4 regions of the Kitasatospora sp. NPDC048540 genome follow, and region 1 is predicted to be linked to each of the others. Evidence: riboswitches for the same ligand, from Rfam matches in the RefSeq annotation. Region 1 holds a riboswitch; each other region holds the start of a gene.
What was found. Region 1 has a riboswitch for cobalamin ahead of AB0D08_RS35390 (prenyltransferase/squalene oxidase repeat-containing protein). Riboswitches for the same ligand answer to the same signal wherever they lie in the genome.
Positions count from the first base shown of each region.

Region 2: another riboswitch for cobalamin. It lies ahead of AB0D08_RS13405 (ribonucleoside-diphosphate reductase subunit alpha); the one in region 1 lies ahead of AB0D08_RS35390 (prenyltransferase/squalene oxidase repeat-containing protein).
Region 3: another riboswitch for cobalamin. It lies ahead of AB0D08_RS15815 (acyl-CoA thioesterase); the one in region 1 lies ahead of AB0D08_RS35390 (prenyltransferase/squalene oxidase repeat-containing protein).
Region 4: another riboswitch for cobalamin. It lies ahead of cobN (cobaltochelatase subunit CobN); the one in region 1 lies ahead of AB0D08_RS35390 (prenyltransferase/squalene oxidase repeat-containing protein).

Region 1 covers NZ_JBEZIR010000147.1:6,671-11,202, forward strand. Annotated here, with positions in the region: gene AB0D08_RS35375 (hypothetical protein) at 1-114, opposite strand, end outside; gene AB0D08_RS35380 (adenosylcobinamide amidohydrolase) at 380-1,105, shown strand; gene AB0D08_RS35385 (hypothetical protein) at 1,093-2,496, opposite strand; cobalamin riboswitch at 2,624-2,696, opposite strand; cobalamin riboswitch at 2,779-2,921, shown strand; gene AB0D08_RS35390 (prenyltransferase/squalene oxidase repeat-containing protein) at 3,030-4,532, shown strand, end outside.
Region 2 covers NZ_JBEZIR010000026.1:62,490-67,021, reverse strand. Annotated here, with positions in the region: gene AB0D08_RS13415 (helix-turn-helix domain-containing protein) at 1-464, opposite strand, end outside; gene AB0D08_RS13410 (GNAT family N-acetyltransferase) at 849-1,355, shown strand; cobalamin riboswitch at 1,432-1,568, shown strand; gene AB0D08_RS13405 (ribonucleoside-diphosphate reductase subunit alpha) at 1,828-4,167, shown strand; gene AB0D08_RS13400 (ribonucleotide-diphosphate reductase subunit beta) at 4,188-4,532, shown strand, end outside.
Region 3 covers NZ_JBEZIR010000033.1:27,403-31,934, forward strand. Annotated here, with positions in the region: gene AB0D08_RS15800 (hypothetical protein) at 1-142, shown strand, start outside; gene AB0D08_RS15805 (PTS transporter subunit EIIC) at 263-1,804, shown strand; gene AB0D08_RS15810 (hypothetical protein) at 1,831-2,253, opposite strand; gene AB0D08_RS15815 (acyl-CoA thioesterase) at 2,499-2,978, opposite strand; cobalamin riboswitch at 3,198-3,351, opposite strand; gene AB0D08_RS15820 (nuclear transport factor 2 family protein) at 3,555-3,959, shown strand; gene AB0D08_RS15825 (superoxide dismutase) at 4,035-4,532, opposite strand, start outside.
Region 4 covers NZ_JBEZIR010000004.1:94,634-99,165, reverse strand. Annotated here, with positions in the region: gene AB0D08_RS03820 (precorrin-2 C(20)-methyltransferase) at 1-1,052, opposite strand, end outside; gene AB0D08_RS03815 (precorrin-8X methylmutase) at 1,049-1,675, opposite strand; gene AB0D08_RS03810 (hypothetical protein) at 1,672-2,874, opposite strand; cobalamin riboswitch at 2,988-3,111, shown strand; gene cobN (cobaltochelatase subunit CobN) at 3,232-4,532, shown strand, end outside.

The DNA of each region.
Region 1 (4,532 bases):
CGTCAGGACCACCGCCGCGAGGTGGAACGCCGCGTCCTCGCGGATCCCGCCCAACGCGGCCAGTGTCCCGACCAGGGCGACGTAGCCGCCCGCCGCCCACCTGAACCAGTTCATCCGAAACCCCTCCCCCTTGCTCCGTGAACCCGGGTGGCGAGCCGCCCCCGGGTGGTGATGATCCTCCGTCCGCCCGCCGTCGGACAGAGCGGCCCTCGGTAGTCTCGGGGCCTCGATCCCGGGAGCTGCCGGAGGCTCGGGTGCTCGGCCGCCGGTGGCGCCCGCCGGGTGCCGGGGATCGCCCGAGGTGAAGGCGGACCGTTTCGTGGCACCGACGCAGCAGCAGGCCGGTCTCCGTCCGGCGCGGGCCGGGCACGGCGGGGGCCTGGTGCTCGAACGGTCGTGCCGGGTGGAGGACGGTGCCTGCCGGCACCTGCTGGTGTGGCGGGCCGGGCCGGGCTGGCGGATGGTCAGCAGCGCGGTGCTCGGCGGTGGCCTGGGCGACCGGGAGTGGGTGGTCAACGCCCAGGTCCGGCCGGGGTACGGCCGGATGGATCCGGACCGGCACCTGGCGGAGCTGGCCACCGCCCACGGGCTGACCGGTCCCGGGGCCGGCCTGATGACGGCCGCCCAGGTGGACGCGGTGACCTGGGCCTGCGACGCCGGGGCCATCGCGGTAGTCACCGCGGGGATCGGCGTGCCGAGTTGGGCCGCCGCGCCGGAGCCGGCGGCCGCCCACGGGCCCGGGACCATCAACATCCTGGCGGTCGTCCCGGTGGCGGTGTCCGATGCCGGTCTGGTGAACCTGCTGGCCACCGCCACCGAGGCGAAGGTGCAGGCGCTGCTGGACGCCGGGTACGACTGCTCGGGGACGCCCTCGGACGCGGTGTGCGTCGCGGTACGGCGCGCCCGTCCCGGGGAGAGCGCGGAGCCGTTCGGCGGGCCGCGCTCGCCGTGGGGCGCGCGGGTCGCCCGCGCGGTGCACGCCGCGGTACGCGAGGGCGCGGAGGCCGACCGCGCGCGCCGGGCACGCGGTCCGGTGCCCGACCACGCGTACCCCCGGCCCGGCTGCCGCCGGACCTACGAGCTGGCGGATGCTCAACTGCCGTAGCGCAGCGAGACGGTGTCGCCGATGTTGATGACCGTCGCCCGGGTCGCGGCGGTGGCAGCGGCACCGTCCAGGCTCACCTTCCAGGACGAACCACCGCTGTTGGCGGTTGAGTTGACCGCGGTGACGGTACCGCTGCCGGTGGGCGGGGTGACCGAGGTGACGCAGCCGCTCGGGGTCGCGGTGGCGGCGGCGTCAAGGACGGCGCCCAGCGTGGTGGTGGCGCCGGTCGGGGTGACGGTGACGGCGCAGACCTTCAGTGCGCCGGCGGTGCCGTTGTCGACGATCAGCGCGAGGCGGGCGGCCGTCCCGGCGGTGAAGGCTCCGGTGGCGGCCCAGGTCGGGGTGCCTGCGGTGACCGGCGTGGGCGGGGCGGCGGTGAAACCGGCGCCCGCGACGGCGCGCAGCCCGTCCACGGAGGCGTAGGCGGAGGGCGCGGTGTCGGTGGGCAGGTACTTGAAGCCGCCGCCGGGCTTGAACTGCTGGGCGATCAGGAAGTCGATCGGGGTCTTGCCGCTGCCGCTGGTGAAGTCGGCGCCCTGGGGGTTGATGCCGCAGGCGTTGAGGCCGGAGACGGCCCAGCCGTTGGAGTCGGTGTTGGCGCCGAACATGGAGTTGAAGGCGCCGGAGGGGACGAGTTTGCCCTTGAGGAAGTTCTTGGCGGCGACGATCGCCGCGTCGGTGCCGGGCACGCCGCTGCTGCACAGTGAGGCCATCGCGGCGCCGGTCATGTCGATGTCGCTGCCCTGGGCGAGCGCGGTCGGGTTGCCGGCGGCCTTGCCGTAGTTCCAGCCGCCGTCGTTGTGCTGGTTGGCGCGCACCGCGGTCACGGTGGCGTCGATCAGGGCCTGCGGCACGCGCTGGGCCCCCGCCTGGGTGCGGGCTCCGCCGAGCGCGAGCAGGCCGAAGACGGTGCCGTTGAAGTTGGCGGACGGGCCGTAGTAGCCGGGTTCGGCGCTCTGCCAGTACGCGGCGAGGTCGGCGATCAGGTTGCGGCCCGGGCCGGCCCGGGCCGGGTCGATACCGGCCGCGTAGGCGTTGAGGACGGCGCGTTCGTAGTCGGTGACGACGGGCGAGGCGCTGGGCCAGGAGGCCGCGGCGAGCTGGTTGCGGTAGACGGTGCGGGCGTTCTTGGTGGTGTCGCCGCCGGGGGTGACGTCGACGGCGGCCGTCCCGGCGGCCGCGAGGGCGCTGAACGCCCACTCGTCGGACAGCCCGCCGCCGGTGACGTAGCTGCCGTCCGAGCCCTGCAGCGACTTGAGGTAGGTGACGCCGGTGCTCCTGGAGGTGGCGATCTGGGCCGGGGAGGCGGTGGCGCCGGCCGGGACGGCGGACACCAGCAGGGCGCCGGCCGCCAGGGCGACGACGGTGACGGAGGAGGGGCGGAGGGGCACGGTCGGGCTCCTTGGGTGGGGGCGTCGACCCGCGCCGGTCCGGTGTCCCCGCGGGGGAGCACGACAGCTGGGGCGGCCGCCGCCCGGATCGCGTGGGCTGGCTCTCGCTCGTGGTGCGCGGCCGGGCGGGCATTCGGGCTCGGGGCGTCGATCCGCCCCACACCGCTGCGCGTCAGCCCCGGATTCGCACCGGGTTCCCCCACACGGCCACCGGGGACGCTACCGCACCTCACGGGTGGTCAGGAGGTGGGGAAGGCGACATGACGCCTCGTTGACTCCCCGCTCGGCCGCATGGTCTGATGAACCGGTTTTTTACCCTCGGCAGTCAGGGGAAGCCGGTCCGATTCCGGCGCTGACCCGCAACCGTGGACCCGTCGCCGAGCGGCGGGTGAGCCGGAATGCCTGCGCCGAGGGGCTTGGTCAGCAACACGTGCGTCGTCGCGGACTACGACGCGGTCCGGATCGGCTCCCCTGCCCGGGACCCGGTCGGCTGCGCCGTCGTTACCCCGCCTCGACCGATCAGGGAGTCGCCGGTGAGGGTCAGCAGCACGCGTACGGGGCACAGAGGCCGGGGTCCGGCCTCCCTCCTGCTCGCCACCGCCATCGCGATCACCGCGGGCGGCGCCGTGATGATCGGCCACCCCGACCGTGCCGCCGCCGACCCGATCGAGGAGTGCACGGCCACCACCGGCGCCGTGGTCGCCGTCGACTTCACCCACTGGGGCGGCAGCGTGGTGCGCGGCTGCGACGCCCACCCCACCACCAGCATGAACCTGCTGCACAACGCCGGGTTCACCACCACCGGAACCGAACACGACGGACCCGCCTTCATCTGCCGCCTCGGCAGCGGCACTTTCGGCAACGGCGTCCAGTACCCGACCCCCGCCGAGGAACCCTGCGTCAACACCCCGCAGGCGACGGCGTACTGGTCGTACTGGACCGCCGAGCCCGGCCAGGACACCTGGTCCTACAGCCAGTTCGGCGCCGGCACCCAGAAGCCGAAGCCGGGCGAGGTCGAGGCCTGGGTGTACGGCGGCACCGACGTCGGCGGCAGCAGCGGCGTGCCCGCCTTCACCCCGGACTCGGTCCGGGCGAAGAACGCCGCTAGCCCCTCACCGTCCGACGCCGCATCGGCCTCGGCCTCGGCATCCGCCTCCACTAGCCCGACCGTCGCGCCGCCCGCCACCGGCGACCCCGCGGCCGCGGCAGCCTGGCTCGCCGGGCAGCTCGTCCACGGCGACCACATGGAGAACTGGGCCTTCGAGGGCCCCGACTACCCCCGCACCTCGCTCACGGCCCTCGCCCTCGCCGCGGCCGGCACCCAGGACCCGGCCCTGCGCAAGGTCGTCGCCTTCCTGGAGGCGCACACCGACGCCTTCCTCCTCCCCGACGGCCCGAACGGCAGGCCCGGCTCCCGCGCCGCCGCCCTGCTCGCCCTCGTCGCCGAGAGCACCGGCGGCAACCCCCGCGCGTTCGGCGGCCACGACCTGCTCGCCGCGCTGACCGACCACGTCTGCACCGCGGCCGGCGAGGACGGCAAGTGCACCGCCGCGGGCGACTTCCTCGGCGCCGCCTCGCCCTGGGTGCAGGCCCTCGGCGTGATCGCCCTGCTGCGCGGCGACGTCACCCCGCCCGCCGCCACGCTCGCGCGGTTCGACGCCCTGCGGTGCGCCGACGGCGGCATCGCCGGCGCCATGATCGTGCCCGGCGAGAACTGCGAATCCGACCCGTCCAACACGGCGCTCACCGTACTGGCCCTGCGCAAGGCCGGCAGCGCCGACCCGACCGCGCAGAAGGCCGCCGACCGGCTCGCCGCGAGCCAGCAGGCCGACGGCTCCTACCTCCCGTACGCCGGTGCCCCCGGCGGCGACACCGCCAGCACCGCGGGCGCGGCCCAGGGGCTCAAGGCCACCGGCCGCACCGCCGAGCAGGCCGCCGCCAAGTCCTGGCTCGCCGCCCGCCAGAACAAGGACGGCGGCTTCGGCCCCGACGAGGGGACCACCGACTCGGACCCGGCCGCCACCGAGCAGGCCATC
Region 2 (4,532 bases), on a different contig from region 1:
GTGATCACCGGGTCCTCGTCGACGTAGAGCACGTCGGGCTCGACGGTGGTGAGCGGGAAGCGTTCGGCGAGCAGGTCGGAGTGGCGCCAGTGGGTGGTGCAGCGGCGGCCGTCGAGCAGGCCGGCCGCGCCGAGCAGGAAGGTTCCGTTGCAGATCGACAGCACCCGGGCGCCGCGCGCCACGGCGGCCCGCAGGGCCTCGATCAGCGGGGCCGGGTACTCGTCCCGGATTCCGGTGGCGGCGGCGATCACCAGGTCGGCCCCGGCGATCCGCTCCACGCCGTGGGGGACGTCCACGCTGAAGCCGGCGTGGGTGCGCAGTGGTCCGGGGCGGGCCGAGGCCAGCGCGAAGTCGTAGACCGGCAGGCCGTCGTCGCTGCGGTCGAGGCCGAAGACCTCGCAGGCGACGCCCAGTTCGAAGGGGTGGATCTCCTCCAGCACCACGGTGACGACGTTGCTCAGCATGGTCCCAGGATGCCGGTGGCAGCTTTTCGAGGCAAGTGGTCTTTTCTGCCACTCGTGGCCGCGCCCGGGTGTCGCGAGAGTGGAGGACATGGACTCTTCGGCATCGATGGGCGTGCTCGCCCTGGCCGCCGCGGTCGGGGGCTTCGGCCTGCTCGGCCTGCTGGTCGGCCGCGACCTGGAACGCACCTCCCGGCACGGCCGGGACAACTGGCACCGCCCCGGCGGCTACCCGGCCGACCCCGGCGGGCCGGACCGGCTGCACGGCGCCGCGGCGGGCGCGGGCGCCGCGACCACCAGCCCGCCCCCGGCCGCGCCGCCGTTCACCACCCGGCTCGCCACCACCCTGGCTGCCGCCGCCGACCGCGGCCCCGGCAGACTGGTGGCATGGACACCGCCCCCGACCTCGTCATCCGCCGGGCCCTCCCCGAGGACCTGGACGCCGCCGGAGCCCTCTCGGTCGAGGTCTACGTCGGCGAGGGCTACAGCCGCCCGGACGGGCCCTATCCCGAGCTCCTGCGGGACACCCGGCGCCGCGCCGAGGAGGCCGAGCTCCTCGTCGCCGTCGACCCGGCCGGCGGAGCCGTGCTCGGCAGTGTGACCTTCGCCCCGGGCGGCAATCCGTGGGCCGACATCGCGGCGCCGCACGAGGGCGAGATCCGGATGCTGGCGGTGGCCCGGGCGGCCCGCGGCCGGGGCGCCGGGAGCGCGCTGGTACGGGCCGCGATGGCCCGCAGCCGGGAGCTGGGGCTGACCGGGATGGCGTTCTCCACCCGTCCGGCGATGACCGCGGCACACCGCGTCTACGAACGGCTGGGGTTCCGGCGGAGCCCCGAGCGGGACTGGGAGCCGGCCCCCGGCATTGATGTGATCGTCTATTCGATCACATTCTGACGGCTCACCCCGTGGCGCAACGCAGTCGAGCGACCACGACACGCGGCACTACATCTGGTGGCGCATCCTGACCCCGCCCACAACATGTATGCTCGCTCTCGCTGTCGACGCAGGGGAACCCGGTGGGAGTCCGGGACTGCCCCGCAACGGTGAGCGGGCTTCGCAACACCCTGACCCGCGAGTCCGAGACCTGCCGACGGCGTGCCACACGGCTTCCCCGCAGATGCCTTGCAGCACCGCAGTACTTGTCCGGGCCTCGCGGGTGGGCCGGGGTGGGACCACGCACGCCTGGTGATTCGGCGTGCCGCTCCGCCCTGCCTGAAACGGTCCGGCCGATCTCGTCCGCCGCCGCCACAGGAGAGAGTGCGCCTTGACCGTCGCCGCCTCAGTCGCCCTGCCGTCCCAGGGTTCCTCCCCCAGCCTCCGGCCGGGTGGTGCCACCACCACCGCCGACGCTGATCCCGGTGCCGCGCTGCTGCGCCTGCTCACCGACCGCAGCGCCGACCTTCCTCAGGTGGACCCCGGCCACGTCGCCGCCGCCGCGCTGCGCGGCCGCCACGCCGGCTCCGACTTCGCGGAGCTGCGTGGACTGGCCGTGGAGGCCGCCGCGTCGATGATCGCCGAGGACCCGCAGTACTCCAAGCTCGCCGCCCGGCTGCTGGCGCTGGAGATCTCGGACGAGGCCGTCGGCCAGGGCGCCGTGTCGTTCGCCGCCTCGATCGCCGTCGGCCACGCCGAGGGCCTGATCGGCGACACCACCGCGGACTTCGTGGCCAAGCACGCGGACGCCTTCGACGCCCTGATCGACGAGCGCGGCGACGACCGCTTCGAGTACTTCGGCCTGCGCACCGTGCAGTCCCGCTACCTGCTGCGCCACCCGATCACCCGCAAGGTGATCGAGACCCCGCAGCACTTCCTGCTCCGGGTGGCGGCGGGCCTCGCCGTGGGCGACGGCGAGCAGGCGGTGCGCGAGGTCGCGGAGCTGTACGCGCTGATGAGCGCGCTCTCCTACCTGCCGTCCTCGCCGACCCTGTTCAACTCCGGCACCAAGCACCCGCAGATGTCCAGCTGCTACCTGCTGGACTCGCCGCTGGACAACCTGGACTCGATCTACTCGCGCTACGCGCAGATCGCCCGGCTGTCCAAGCACGCCGGCGGCATCGGCCTGTCCTACAGCCGGATCCGCTCGCGCGGCAGCCTGATCCGGGGCACCAACGGCAAGTCCAACGGCATCGTGCCGTTCCTGCGCACCCTGGACTCCTCGGTCGCCGCGGTCAACCAGGGCGGCCGGCGCAAGGGCGCCGCCTGTGTCTACCTGGAGACCTGGCACGCCGACATCGAGGAGTTCCTGGAGCTCCGCGACAACACCGGCGAGGAGGCCCGCCGGACCCACAACCTGAACCTGGCGCACTGGATCCCGGACGAGTTCATGCGCCGGGTGAACGCCAACGCCGACTGGTCGCTGTTCTCCCCGGCCGACGTGCCCGAGCTGGTCGACCTGTGGGGCGCCGACTTCGACGAGGCGTACCTGAAGGCCGAGCAGGCCGGCAAGGCCGTGCGCACCATCCCCGCGCAGACCCTGTACGCCCGGATGATGCGCACCCTGGCGCAGACCGGCAACGGCTGGATGACCTTCAAGGACGCCTCCAACCGCGCCGCCAACCAGACCGCGCTGCCCGGCCGCACGGTGCACTCCTCCAACCTGTGCACCGAGATCCTGGAGGTCACCGACGACTCCGAGACCGCGGTCTGCAACCTGGGCTCGGTCAACCTCGGTGCCCACGTGGCCGACGGCGCCACCGTCGCCGACCTCACGGGCGCGATGGACTGGGACCGGCTGGACGCCACCGTGCGCACCGCCGTGACCTTCCTCGACCGGGTCATCGACATCAACTTCTACCCGACCCCCGAGGCCGGGAACTCCAACTCGCGCTGGCGCCCGGTGGGCCTGGGCGTGATGGGCCTGCAGGACGTCTTCTTCAAGCTGCGGATCGACTTCGACTCGGCCGAGGCCAAGCAGCTGTCGACGCTGATCGCCGAGCGCATCATGCTGACCGCCTACGAGCGCTCCAGCGAGCTGGCCGAGGAGTTCGGGCAGCACAGCGCGTACGGCGAGACCCGCGCCGCCCGCGGCCAGCTGCACATCGACCACTTCGACACCGCCCCGCAGTGGACCGAGCGCTGGGACGCGCTGCGCGCGAAGATCGCCACCACCGGCCTGCGCAACTCGCTGCTGCTGGCCATCGCGCCGACCGCCACCATCGCCTCGATCGCCGGCGTGTACGAGTGCATCGAGCCGCAGGTCTCCAACCTGTTCAAGCGCGAGACGCTGTCCGGCGAGTTCCTCCAGGTCAACCCGTACCTGGTGCGTGAGCTCAAGGAGCTCGGCGTCTGGGACCAGCAGACCCGCGACTCGCTGCGCGAGTCCAACGGCTCGGTCCAGGACCTGGGCTGGCTGCCCGCCGAGGTGCGCTCGCTGTACCGCACCGCCTGGGAGCTGCCGCAGCGCGCCCTGATCGACCTGGCCGCCGCCCGGCAGCCGTACATCGACCAGAGCCAGTCGCTGAACCTCTTCATGGCGGCGCCGACCATCGGCAAGCTCTCCTCGATGTACGCCTACGCGTGGAAGGTCGGTCTGAAGACCACCTACTACCTGCGTTCGCGCCCGGCCACCCGGATCGCCCAGGCCGCGTCCGGCGCCGCCCGCACCGCCGCCCCGGTGCCGGTGCCCACCCCGACCCTGACCCCGGAGGAGGCGGCGGCCCTCGCCTGCTCCCTGGAGAACCCCGAGTCCTGCGAGGCCTGCCAGTGAGTTCCGCCGATCGCGAGAAGATGCTGCTCGACCCCGGGTTCGAGCTGACCCTGCGTCCGATGCGCTACCCGTCGTTCTACGACCGGTACCGGGACGCGATCAAGAACACCTGGACCGTGGAGGAGGTGGACCTGCACTCCGACGTCGCCGACCTCGCCAAGCTGAGCGAGGGCGAGCGGCACATGATCGGCCGGCTGGTCGCCTTCTTCGCCACCGGTGACTCGATCGTCGCCAACAACGTGGTGCTGAGCCTCTACAAGCACATCAACTCCCCCGAGGCCCGGCTCTACCTGTCCCGGCAGCTGTTCGAGGAGGCCGTGCACGTCCAGTTCTACCTGACGCTGCTCGACACCTACCTGCCCGAT
Region 3 (4,532 bases), on a different contig from region 1:
GCAGCTCGACCTCACCGCACCCGACGCGGGCGGGCGGCCGCGCCCTTGCACCGCGGACTTCACCTGGGGCCTCCTCCAGGAGGTACGCGTCCACGGGGTACGCGCCGACTCCACCGGCGAGGCGGCTGCGCCGATCGGATGAACCCCGGCACCGCGCGCCGGGTCCCCACCTCGCCCCCGGGGTCACGGGTCCCGCGACACGACCGCGGAGCCGGCCCGGCGCAGCACGGGAGGCGAGGCCGGGAGCGCCATCCTGGTGATCATGTCCGACGACAAGCACCGTGCCACCGCCGAGGCCGTCCTCCCGCTCGTCGGGGGCGCCGCCAACATCCACTCCGTCGCACACTGCATGACCCGGCTGCGGCTCGGCCTGCGCGACCGGTCCCTGGTGGACGAGGAGCGGCTCCGTGCCCTTCCGGCGGTTCTGGGCGTCGTCGAGGACGACACGTATCAGATCGTGCTCGGCCCGGGCGTCGTCTCCTGTGTGACACCCGAGCTCCGGGCCCTGCTCGACGGAGCCCCGCCCGACGGGGCCCTGTCCGGCGGGCGGCAGGACCACGGGAACCCCGGTGCCGAGCCCCCTGTCGGTGCCGGGGAGCTGGCCCGGCGGGGCGCGGCGATCAGGGCGCGGGCCGGTGCCGGGCGGGCGACGCCGGTCAGGCTGGTGCTCGGCCGGATCGCGAACGTCTTCGTCCCGCTGATCCCCGCGCTGATCGGTTGCGGCATCGTGGCCGCCGTCAACGGCGCGCTCGTCAACCTCGGGTGGGCCCCCGCGCTGGTGCCTGCCCTCACCGCGATCTCCGCGGGGTTCATGTCCCTGCTCACGGTCTTCGTCGGCTACAACACCGCGAAGGAGTTCGGCGGCACACCCGTGCTGGGCGGTGCCGTGGCCAGTGTGATCGTGTACGCGGGGGTCTCCAAGGTGGAGGTGCTCGGCCACCAGCTCGTACCGGGCCGGGGCGGGGTGATCGGGGCGCTCGCCGCCGCCCTGCTGGCGGTGCAGGTCGAACGGTGGACCCGGCGGGTGATGCCCGACGGCCTCGACGTCCTGCTCACCCCGACGGTCACCGTGCTGGTCACCGGCCTAGTGACGCTGTTCGGCCTGATGTTCGTGGCGGGCGAGGTCTCCTCGGCGATCGGCGATCTCGCCACCTGGCTGCTGGCCCACGGTGGTGCGCTGGCGGGGCTGCTGCTCGGGGGTCTGTTCCTCCCCCTGGTGATGTTCGGCCTGCACCAGGCGCTGATCCCGATCCACACCACGCTGATCCAGCAGCACGGCTCCACCGAGCTGCTGCCGATCCTCGCCATGGCCGGGGCCGGGCAGGTCGGCTGCGCAGTGGCCGTCCTCCTGCGGCTGCGGGGCAACACCTCGGTCAGGGCGACCATCAGGTCCGCGCTCCCGGCGGGCCTGCTCGGCGTCGGCGAGCCGCTGATCTACGGGGTGTCGCTCCCGCTCGGGCGCCCGTTCGTCACGGCCTGTCTCGGCGGAGCCTGCGGCGGGGCCGTCGTCGGGCTGCTGGGGCAGCTCGGTGCCACCGTCGGCGCGACCGCCATCGGGCCCTCCGGCTGGGCGCTCTTCCCCCTGCTGACCGGCTCACGCGGGTTCCTGGTGAGCGCGGCCGTCTACGCCGCGGGCCTGGCGACCGGATACACCACCGGCCTGCTGGCCACCTACTACTTCGGCTTCACCCGGGAGATGCTCGACGAACTCGGCGCCGTCCCGCCGCCCCACGGCCCAGCCACCGGGACCGGCACCCCCGCCGCGGAGGCCGCCCGCGACGCACCGGCGGTCCCGAAGCCGTAGCGACGGCTCCGCGCCGGGGCGTCCGGTCAGCAGTGGCAGAGGAGTTGGGCGGTCAGCGCGTCCTCGGGAAGCTCGCGCAGGTAGGCGTCGGCGAGCCGCCAGTACGCGTCCGGCTCGGACTCCTCGGGGCGGGGAGTGCCGAGGGAGCGCACGTTCCAGGGGTCGGCCCACTGTCCGTCGAGGGTCAGCAGTGCGTAGGTGGGCACGGCCGTGGCCGCCGCACGCTCGACGAAATCGCGCTCGCCGCAGGCGAAGAGGGCAACGGGGTCCTGGGTCAGGTAGCTGTTCGGGTAGTGCCGGTCGCCGCCCCCGATCGCGTACTGGGCGAGCGCCTGGACCAGGGGCTGGGCGAGGTGCTCGCGCTTGGCCCGGTCGGCCGGTGGACGAGCCGGGCATCCCCCGCGTACTCGGGCCGGACGACCAGGTTGTCGTAGCTGGATATCTGCCACCCGTCCCATTCACCCTGCGGGTTGTACCCGTCCTCCCTGGTAGCCGGGTCGATGTTCTGGTCGAACGGACGCATGGCGGTGGCGATGGCGGAGACCGGATCCTCCACGGCGTCCGGGGGGAGACTGACCGTCACTCTGAACTTCGCCATGCTTCCTCCATGATCATCCGGCCGGGCGCGGGCCAGGATACAGCGACCGGGCCCGGGCCGCCGCGCGGATCTGGCGGCCCGGGCAGGTGGCGGGGGTCAGTCGGCGGCGTTCCTCATCCGCCGGGTGCGGCGCTCGCGGGCCAGGCGTTCGCGGCGCTGTTCGGCGGCGCCCTCCGGCAGCAGGACCGGTACCCGGTGCGGCTGCCCGTCCGCGTCGACGGCGACGAAGACCAGCTGAGCCGTCGCCACCCTGGTCACCGGCCCGGTGAGGTTCCAGCGTTCGGCCGTCACCACCACCGAGACGTCCATGGAGGTCCGGCCGGCGTGGTCGACCCGGGCACGGACCGTCAGGAGGTCACCGGCCCGGACCGGCGCGAGGAAGGACATCTCCTCCACCGAGACGGTGACCGCGGGCACGCCGGCGTGCCGGCCGGCGGCAGCGGCCGCGGCGTCGTCGATCAGCTTCATCACCACACCGCCGTGCACCGTCCCGTAGAGGTTGGTGTCGTGCTCGCTCATGATGTGCGCGAGGGTGACCGCCGAGTCGGCCGGCGTCCGGGAGACGGCAGGGGGCATCGTCACGGCGCCATCACCCCGCCGCCCGTCGGCGCGACGGCGGTCGCGGCCCTGGTGGCACGCCGGTGGTAGGGCTGCTTCACGGAACTCTCCTTCGCGAGTTCGTGAGCCCCGGGTGCGCGAAGGAGCAGGAGGTACGGGATCGCCGTCCCTCCCTGCCGCCGACCCGCCCTCGGGGTCCGGTGAGACCGCGGACCACTGCGGTCCACGGGCAGCGGCAGGTCTTCGGACTCGCGGGCGCGCCCAGCCCTGTGAAGGGCGGACACCTACTGGCCGTCGCTTCCCGGGCCCGCTACGGGCCCAGTGCGTATGACGGCGGTCGTTCCCGCTCACCGCTGCGGGGCAGTCCCGGATTCCCACCGGGTTCCCTCTTGCGACGCGCCTGCCTGGCGGACAGGGCGAACCAGCTGCGCAGGCCACTCTACGGTCGTCGCCGCAGATCAGAACCACCGGGCAGGGCCCGTGACGAGCACCCTGCGGGACGCCGTGCGGCACGGCCGGCGCCGGAAGGCGGCGGGGACGTCCTCGCTCCTAGCATGGAACGAGACGGCGGCCCCGACCGAGGTGAGGTGTCCGGTGAACGAGCAGAGCATGATCGAGACGATCAGATCGGTCTACGAGGCCTTCGGCAGCGGCGACCTGCCGGGGATCCTGGCCAGACTGGACGACGACGTCGACTGGGCCTCGGAGACCACGTCGACCGCGGCCCCCTGGTACGGCGTGCGGCACGGGAAGGCCGAAGTGGCCGAATTCTTCGAGCAGTTCGGTTCGACCATGGCGGTGCAGGAGTTCATCCCGGTGTCCTTGGCCGCGAACGACAGCGACGTCCTGAGCGTGGTGCGGATGCGGGCCGAACACCGGGCCAGCGGCCGGGTCCTGGCGATGGACCTGCACCACCGTTTCACCTTCCGCGACGGGAAGATCGTCTACTACCGCGGCACCGAGGACACCGCCCAGACCGAGGCCGCCTTCCGGTCCTGACGGCCGGCTCCGCCGTACGAGGCGACGCCCCGGCCGGGGCGCCCGGTGCGAGCGGGCGCCCCGGCGGACGGTCCGTCAGGCGTTCTTGGCGGCGGCGAACCGGGCGGCGACGTCGTTCCAGTTGACGACGTCCCAGAGCTTGGTGACGTAGTCCGGGCGGACGTTCCGGTACTGCAGGTAGTAGGCGTGCTCCCAGGCGTCGAAGGCCAGCAGCGGGGTGGTGCCCTGGCCGACGTTGCCGTGGTGGTCGTAGACCTGCTCGACGATCAGGCGCTTGCCGAGCGGCTCCCAGGACAGGATGCCCCAACCCGAGCCCTGGACGCCGACGGTGGCGGTGGTGAGCTGCTTCCTGAACGCCTCGAAGCCGCCGAAGTGCTCCTCGATCGCGGTGCCCAGCTCACCGTCGGGACGGTCACCGCCGTCCGGGGAGAGGTTCTCCCAGAACAGCGAGTGCAGCACGTGGCCCGACAGGTGGAACGCCAGCGTCTTCTGCAGGCCCACCAGGCCGCCGAACTGCTCCTTGTCGCGGGCCTCGGCCAGCTGCTCAAGGGTGTCGTTGGCGCCCTTGACGTA
Region 4 (4,532 bases), on a different contig from region 1:
GGCTCGGCGCACGCGGCCTCCAGGACGGCGGTGGCCATCGCGAACACCCCCGGATCGCCGGAGGAGACCACGGCCACCGTCCGGCCGCGCCGCGCCAGGTCGAGCGCGAACTCGGCCCGCTCGGCCTCCACCTTGTTGTCGGAGCCGTGCCGCTGCTGGCCGGGCCGCACCGGCACCCGGTCCAGGTACGTGGTGTAGCCGACCAGGTCGGTGGCGCCCGCCAGCACACCGCGCGCCTCGGGGGTGAGCCAGAGCGGCCCGGCCGGTCCGGTGCCGACCACCACCACCTCGCCCTGGCCGGCGGGCCGTTCGGCCGCCGCCCGGTCGATCCGGCTGGGCAGCACGGCGACCGAGAAGTACGGCACCGACTCCGGGTCCACCTCGGCCAGCGGCCCGGTGCGCTCACCGGGCATGGTGGCCCGCTCGACGTACTGCGCGTCGTCGAGCCGCCCGGCCCGCTCCAGGGCCCGGCGCACCGCCGGGAAGGTGCGGCCGAGCTTCATCACCACGGCGGAGTCGGCGGCGGCCAGCCGGGCCGTCAGCTCCTCCTCGGGCAGGGTGCCCGGGATGATCGTCAGTGTCTCCTCGGCCTCCACCAGCGGCCGGCCCAGCCGGGCCGCGGCGGCGCTCACCGAGGTCACGCCGGGCACCACCTCGGTCGGGTAGCGGTCGGCGAGGCGCTTGTGCATGTGCTGGTACGAGCCGTAGAACAGCGGATCGCCCTCGGCGAGCACCACCACGTCGCGGCCGGCGTCCAGGTGGGCGGCCAGCCGGGCGGCGGCCTGCTCGTAGAACTCGTCCAGCGCACCGCGGTAGCCGCCGGGGTGGTCGGTGCTCTCCACGGTCAGCGGGTAGACCAGCTTCTCCTCGATCTGCCCGGCCGTCAGGTAGGGCTCGGCGATCGAGCGGGCGATCGAGCGGCCGTGCCGGGCGCTGTGGTACGCCACCACGTCGGCCTTCCCGATCAGCGCGGCGGCCTTGACGGTGACCAGCTCCGGGTCGCCGGGGCCGAGCCCGACACCGTACAGGCGGCCTGTCTGACGCTCCGTCATTCCACTTCGCTCGCAATCGCGTTGATGGCGGCGGCGGCCATCGCGCTGCCGCCGCGACGGCCGCGCACCACCAGGTGCTCCAGGCCCACCGGGTGCTCGGCCAGGGCCTGCTTGGACTCGGCGGCGCCGATGAAACCGACCGGGACACCGATCACCGCGGCCGGCCGCGGGGCACCGGCGGCCACCATCTCCAGCAGCCGGAACAGCGACGTCGGCGCGTTGCCGACGGCGACCACCGCGCCCTCCAGGTGCGGCAGCCACAGCTCCATCGCGGCGGCGCTGCGGGTGTTGCCCAGCTTCGCGGCCAGCTCCGGCACCGCGGGGTCGGCCAGTGTGCAGATCACCTCGTTGCCGGCCGGCAGCCGCTTGCGGGTGACCCCGCTGGCCACCATGTTCACGTCGCACAGGATCGGCGCCCCGGCGCGCAGCGCCTCGCGGGCGCGGGCCACCACGCCCGGCGAGTACGCCAGGTCCTCGACCAGGTCGGTCATGCCGCAGGCGTGGATCATCCGCACCGCGACCTGGGCCACGTCGGCGGGCAGGCCGGCCAGGTCGGCCTCGGCCCGGATGGTGGCAAAGGACTGCCGGTAGATCTCGGCGCCGTCCTTCTCGTACTCGATCACGTCATCCTCCGGGCCTCGGCGACCGCCTCGGCCATCTCTTGCGTCGTCACTTCCACCGAGGCCTCGCCCCGGGTCACCCGGTAGCCCTGCCCCGTGGCGAGCACGTCCACCCAGGTTCCGCCCGGGTGTCCGCAGCGCCGCCCGCAGCCGGACCAGTGCACCGGCACCCCCGGCTGCTCCGCCGCGTCCAGGGCCGCCGCCGCGTCGGCGCGCACGTCGGCCAGCGACTTCGCGCAGCCGGGCGTTCCGGTGCACGCGCTGGCCCGCTCCCAGGGCGAGCCCGGTTCGGTGCGCAGTCCGGCCGCGGCCAGCCGGGGCAGCCAGCCGGCCGCCGCCCCGGGCAGCACCACGCCGCGCCAGGGCGTCACCCGCAGGCCGTCCGCGGCCGCCTCGGCCAGCAGCCGCCACTGCCCGGCGTCGGCCCGGCCGAACCGCAGGCCGACCGACAGACCGCCGGGCAGCACGCCGGCCGGCGGGTGCGGCCCGGCCGGCGCGGGCAGCTCCAGCGGGCCGGGGTCGAGCAGACCGGGTACCTCGCGCAGGTGCCAGGCGGTACGGCCGGCGGCCTCCAGCGCGGCCAGGAAGTCGCGGGCGGCGCCGAGGGCCGCGTCCACCGCGCCGCCGGCGGGTACCGGCCGGGCGGTGGCGGCCCGGCCCAGGCGCAGCAGGGCCGCGCCGCCGGGCCTTGCGATCAATGTCACATCGGCGTCCAGGGCGGCCACGTCGCCGCGTCCGTCGTCCAGCGCGAACAGGAACTTGCCGCTCAGCGCGGCCGCCCAGTCGCTCGCGCACAGCCGGCGGTCGAGCTCGCGCACCCAGGCCTGGACGTCGGCGTGGCCGCGGCCGTCGAGGCCGGCCAGCGGGGAGGCGACGATGTTGCGGACCCGCTCGTGCGTGTCGGAGGGCAGCAGGCCGGCCGCGCGCAGCCGCCCGCCCAGCTCGGCGCCGGCGTCCGAACCGAGGCCGCGCAGTTGGACGTTGCCGCGCGAGGTGGTCTCCAGCTGCCCGTCACCGAGCTGCTCGGCGGCCTCGGCCAGGACCAGTGCCTGAGCGGCCGTCAGCAGTCCGCCGGGTACCCGGACCCGGGCGAGCGCGCCGTCGTCGGCCCGGTGCAGGCGCAGCGCGCCGGGGCAGGCGTCGGCCCGGCCCCGGTCGGGCAGGGCGGGGCCCGGCGCGGAGGCGTCGGGTGTGGGTGGCATGGCGGCGAGCATACAGATGGTCCGATCGGATGCCCCGGTCTCGTAGATCACAGCCGCGGACCAGCTCCGCAGCCGGTCGGCACCCCGTACGATGCTGCCCGGGTGGCCCGCGGGCCACCCGTGCCAGCGACGGCGCAAGGGGAGGAAACCGGTGCAAACCCGGTGCGGTCCCGCCACTGTGACCACGGTTCACCGCCGTGGGAGCCAGGAACTCCTGCCGTCCCTCAGACCAGCCCTCCGGCGCGTGGCCGGGGGGAACCGCCACGGGGCGCGGACCCCGAGGAAGGCTTGACCTGTGCGCTGCCGCATGTCCTGCGCCGCCCGCCCGTTCGCCGACGAGGCCGGGAGGCCCCTCGCATGATCCTGCTGCTGTCGACCTCCGACACCGACCTGCTCAGCGCCCGCGCCTCGAACGGCCCGGTGCCGTACCGCCTGGGCAACCCGGCCCGGCTGGCCGTCGAGGACCTGCCCGCGCTGACCGAGGGCACCGACCTGGTGATCGTCCGGCTGCTCGGCGGCCGCCGGGCCTGGCAGGAGGGCCTGGACGCGCTGCTGGCCGGCCCCCGCCCGGTCGTGGTGCTGACCGGCGAGCAGGCCCCGGACGCCCAGCTGATGGAGCTGTCCACCGTCCCGGCCGGGCTCGCCGCCGAGGCGCACGCCTACCTCGCGCACGGCGGCCCGGCCAACCTGGCCGAACTGGGCGCCTTCCTGTCCGACACCGTGCTGCTGACCGGCCACGGCTTCGCGCCGCCCGTGTCCGCGCCGGAGTGGGGCCCGCTGGAGCGCACCGCCCGCACCACGGAGGGCCCGGTGATCGCGGTGCTGTACTACCGCGCCCACCACATGAGCGGCAACACCGGCTTCGTCGAGACGCTCTGCCGGGCGATCGAGGACCGGGGGGCGCGGGCGCTGCCGCTGTACTGCTCCTCGCTGCGCGGCGCCGAGCCGGAGCTGCTGGCGCGCCTGGGCACCGCCGACGCGATCGTCACCACCGTGCTGGCGGCCGGCGGCACCCGCCCGGCCGACGCGCAGGCCGGCGGCGACGAGGAGGCCTGGGACGCGGGCGCGCTGGCCGCGCTGGACCGCCCGATCCTGCAGGCGCTCTGCCTGACCTGGTCGCGGGCGGCCTGGGAGGCCAGCGACGACGGCCTGTCCCCGCTGGACACCGCCACCCAGATCGCCGTCCCGGAGTTCGACGGCCGTCTGATCACCGTGCCGTTCTCGTTCAAGGAGCTGGACGAGGACGGGCTGACCGTCTACGCGGCCGACCCCGAGCGGGCCGCCCGGGTGGCGGGGATCGCGGTCCGGCACGCCCGGCTGCGGCACATCCCGGCCGCCGAGCGGCGGCTCGCGCTGGTGCTCTCGGCGTACCCGACCAAGCACGCCCGGGTCGGCAACGCGGTCGGCCTGGACACCCCGGCCTCCGCGATGCGGCTGCTGGAGCGGCTCCGTGCGGAGGGCATGGACCTGGGCACCGGTCTGCCCGGTCTGGACGACGACGCGTCCGAGGACCGCCCCAACCCGCCCCGAGCGGGCGACCAGGCGAGCGGGCGAGGACACGAGGGTGACGCGCTGATCCATGCGCTGATCGCGGCGGGCGGGTACGACCAGGACTGGCTGACCGAGGACCAGCTGGCCCGCAACCCGGTCCGGATCCC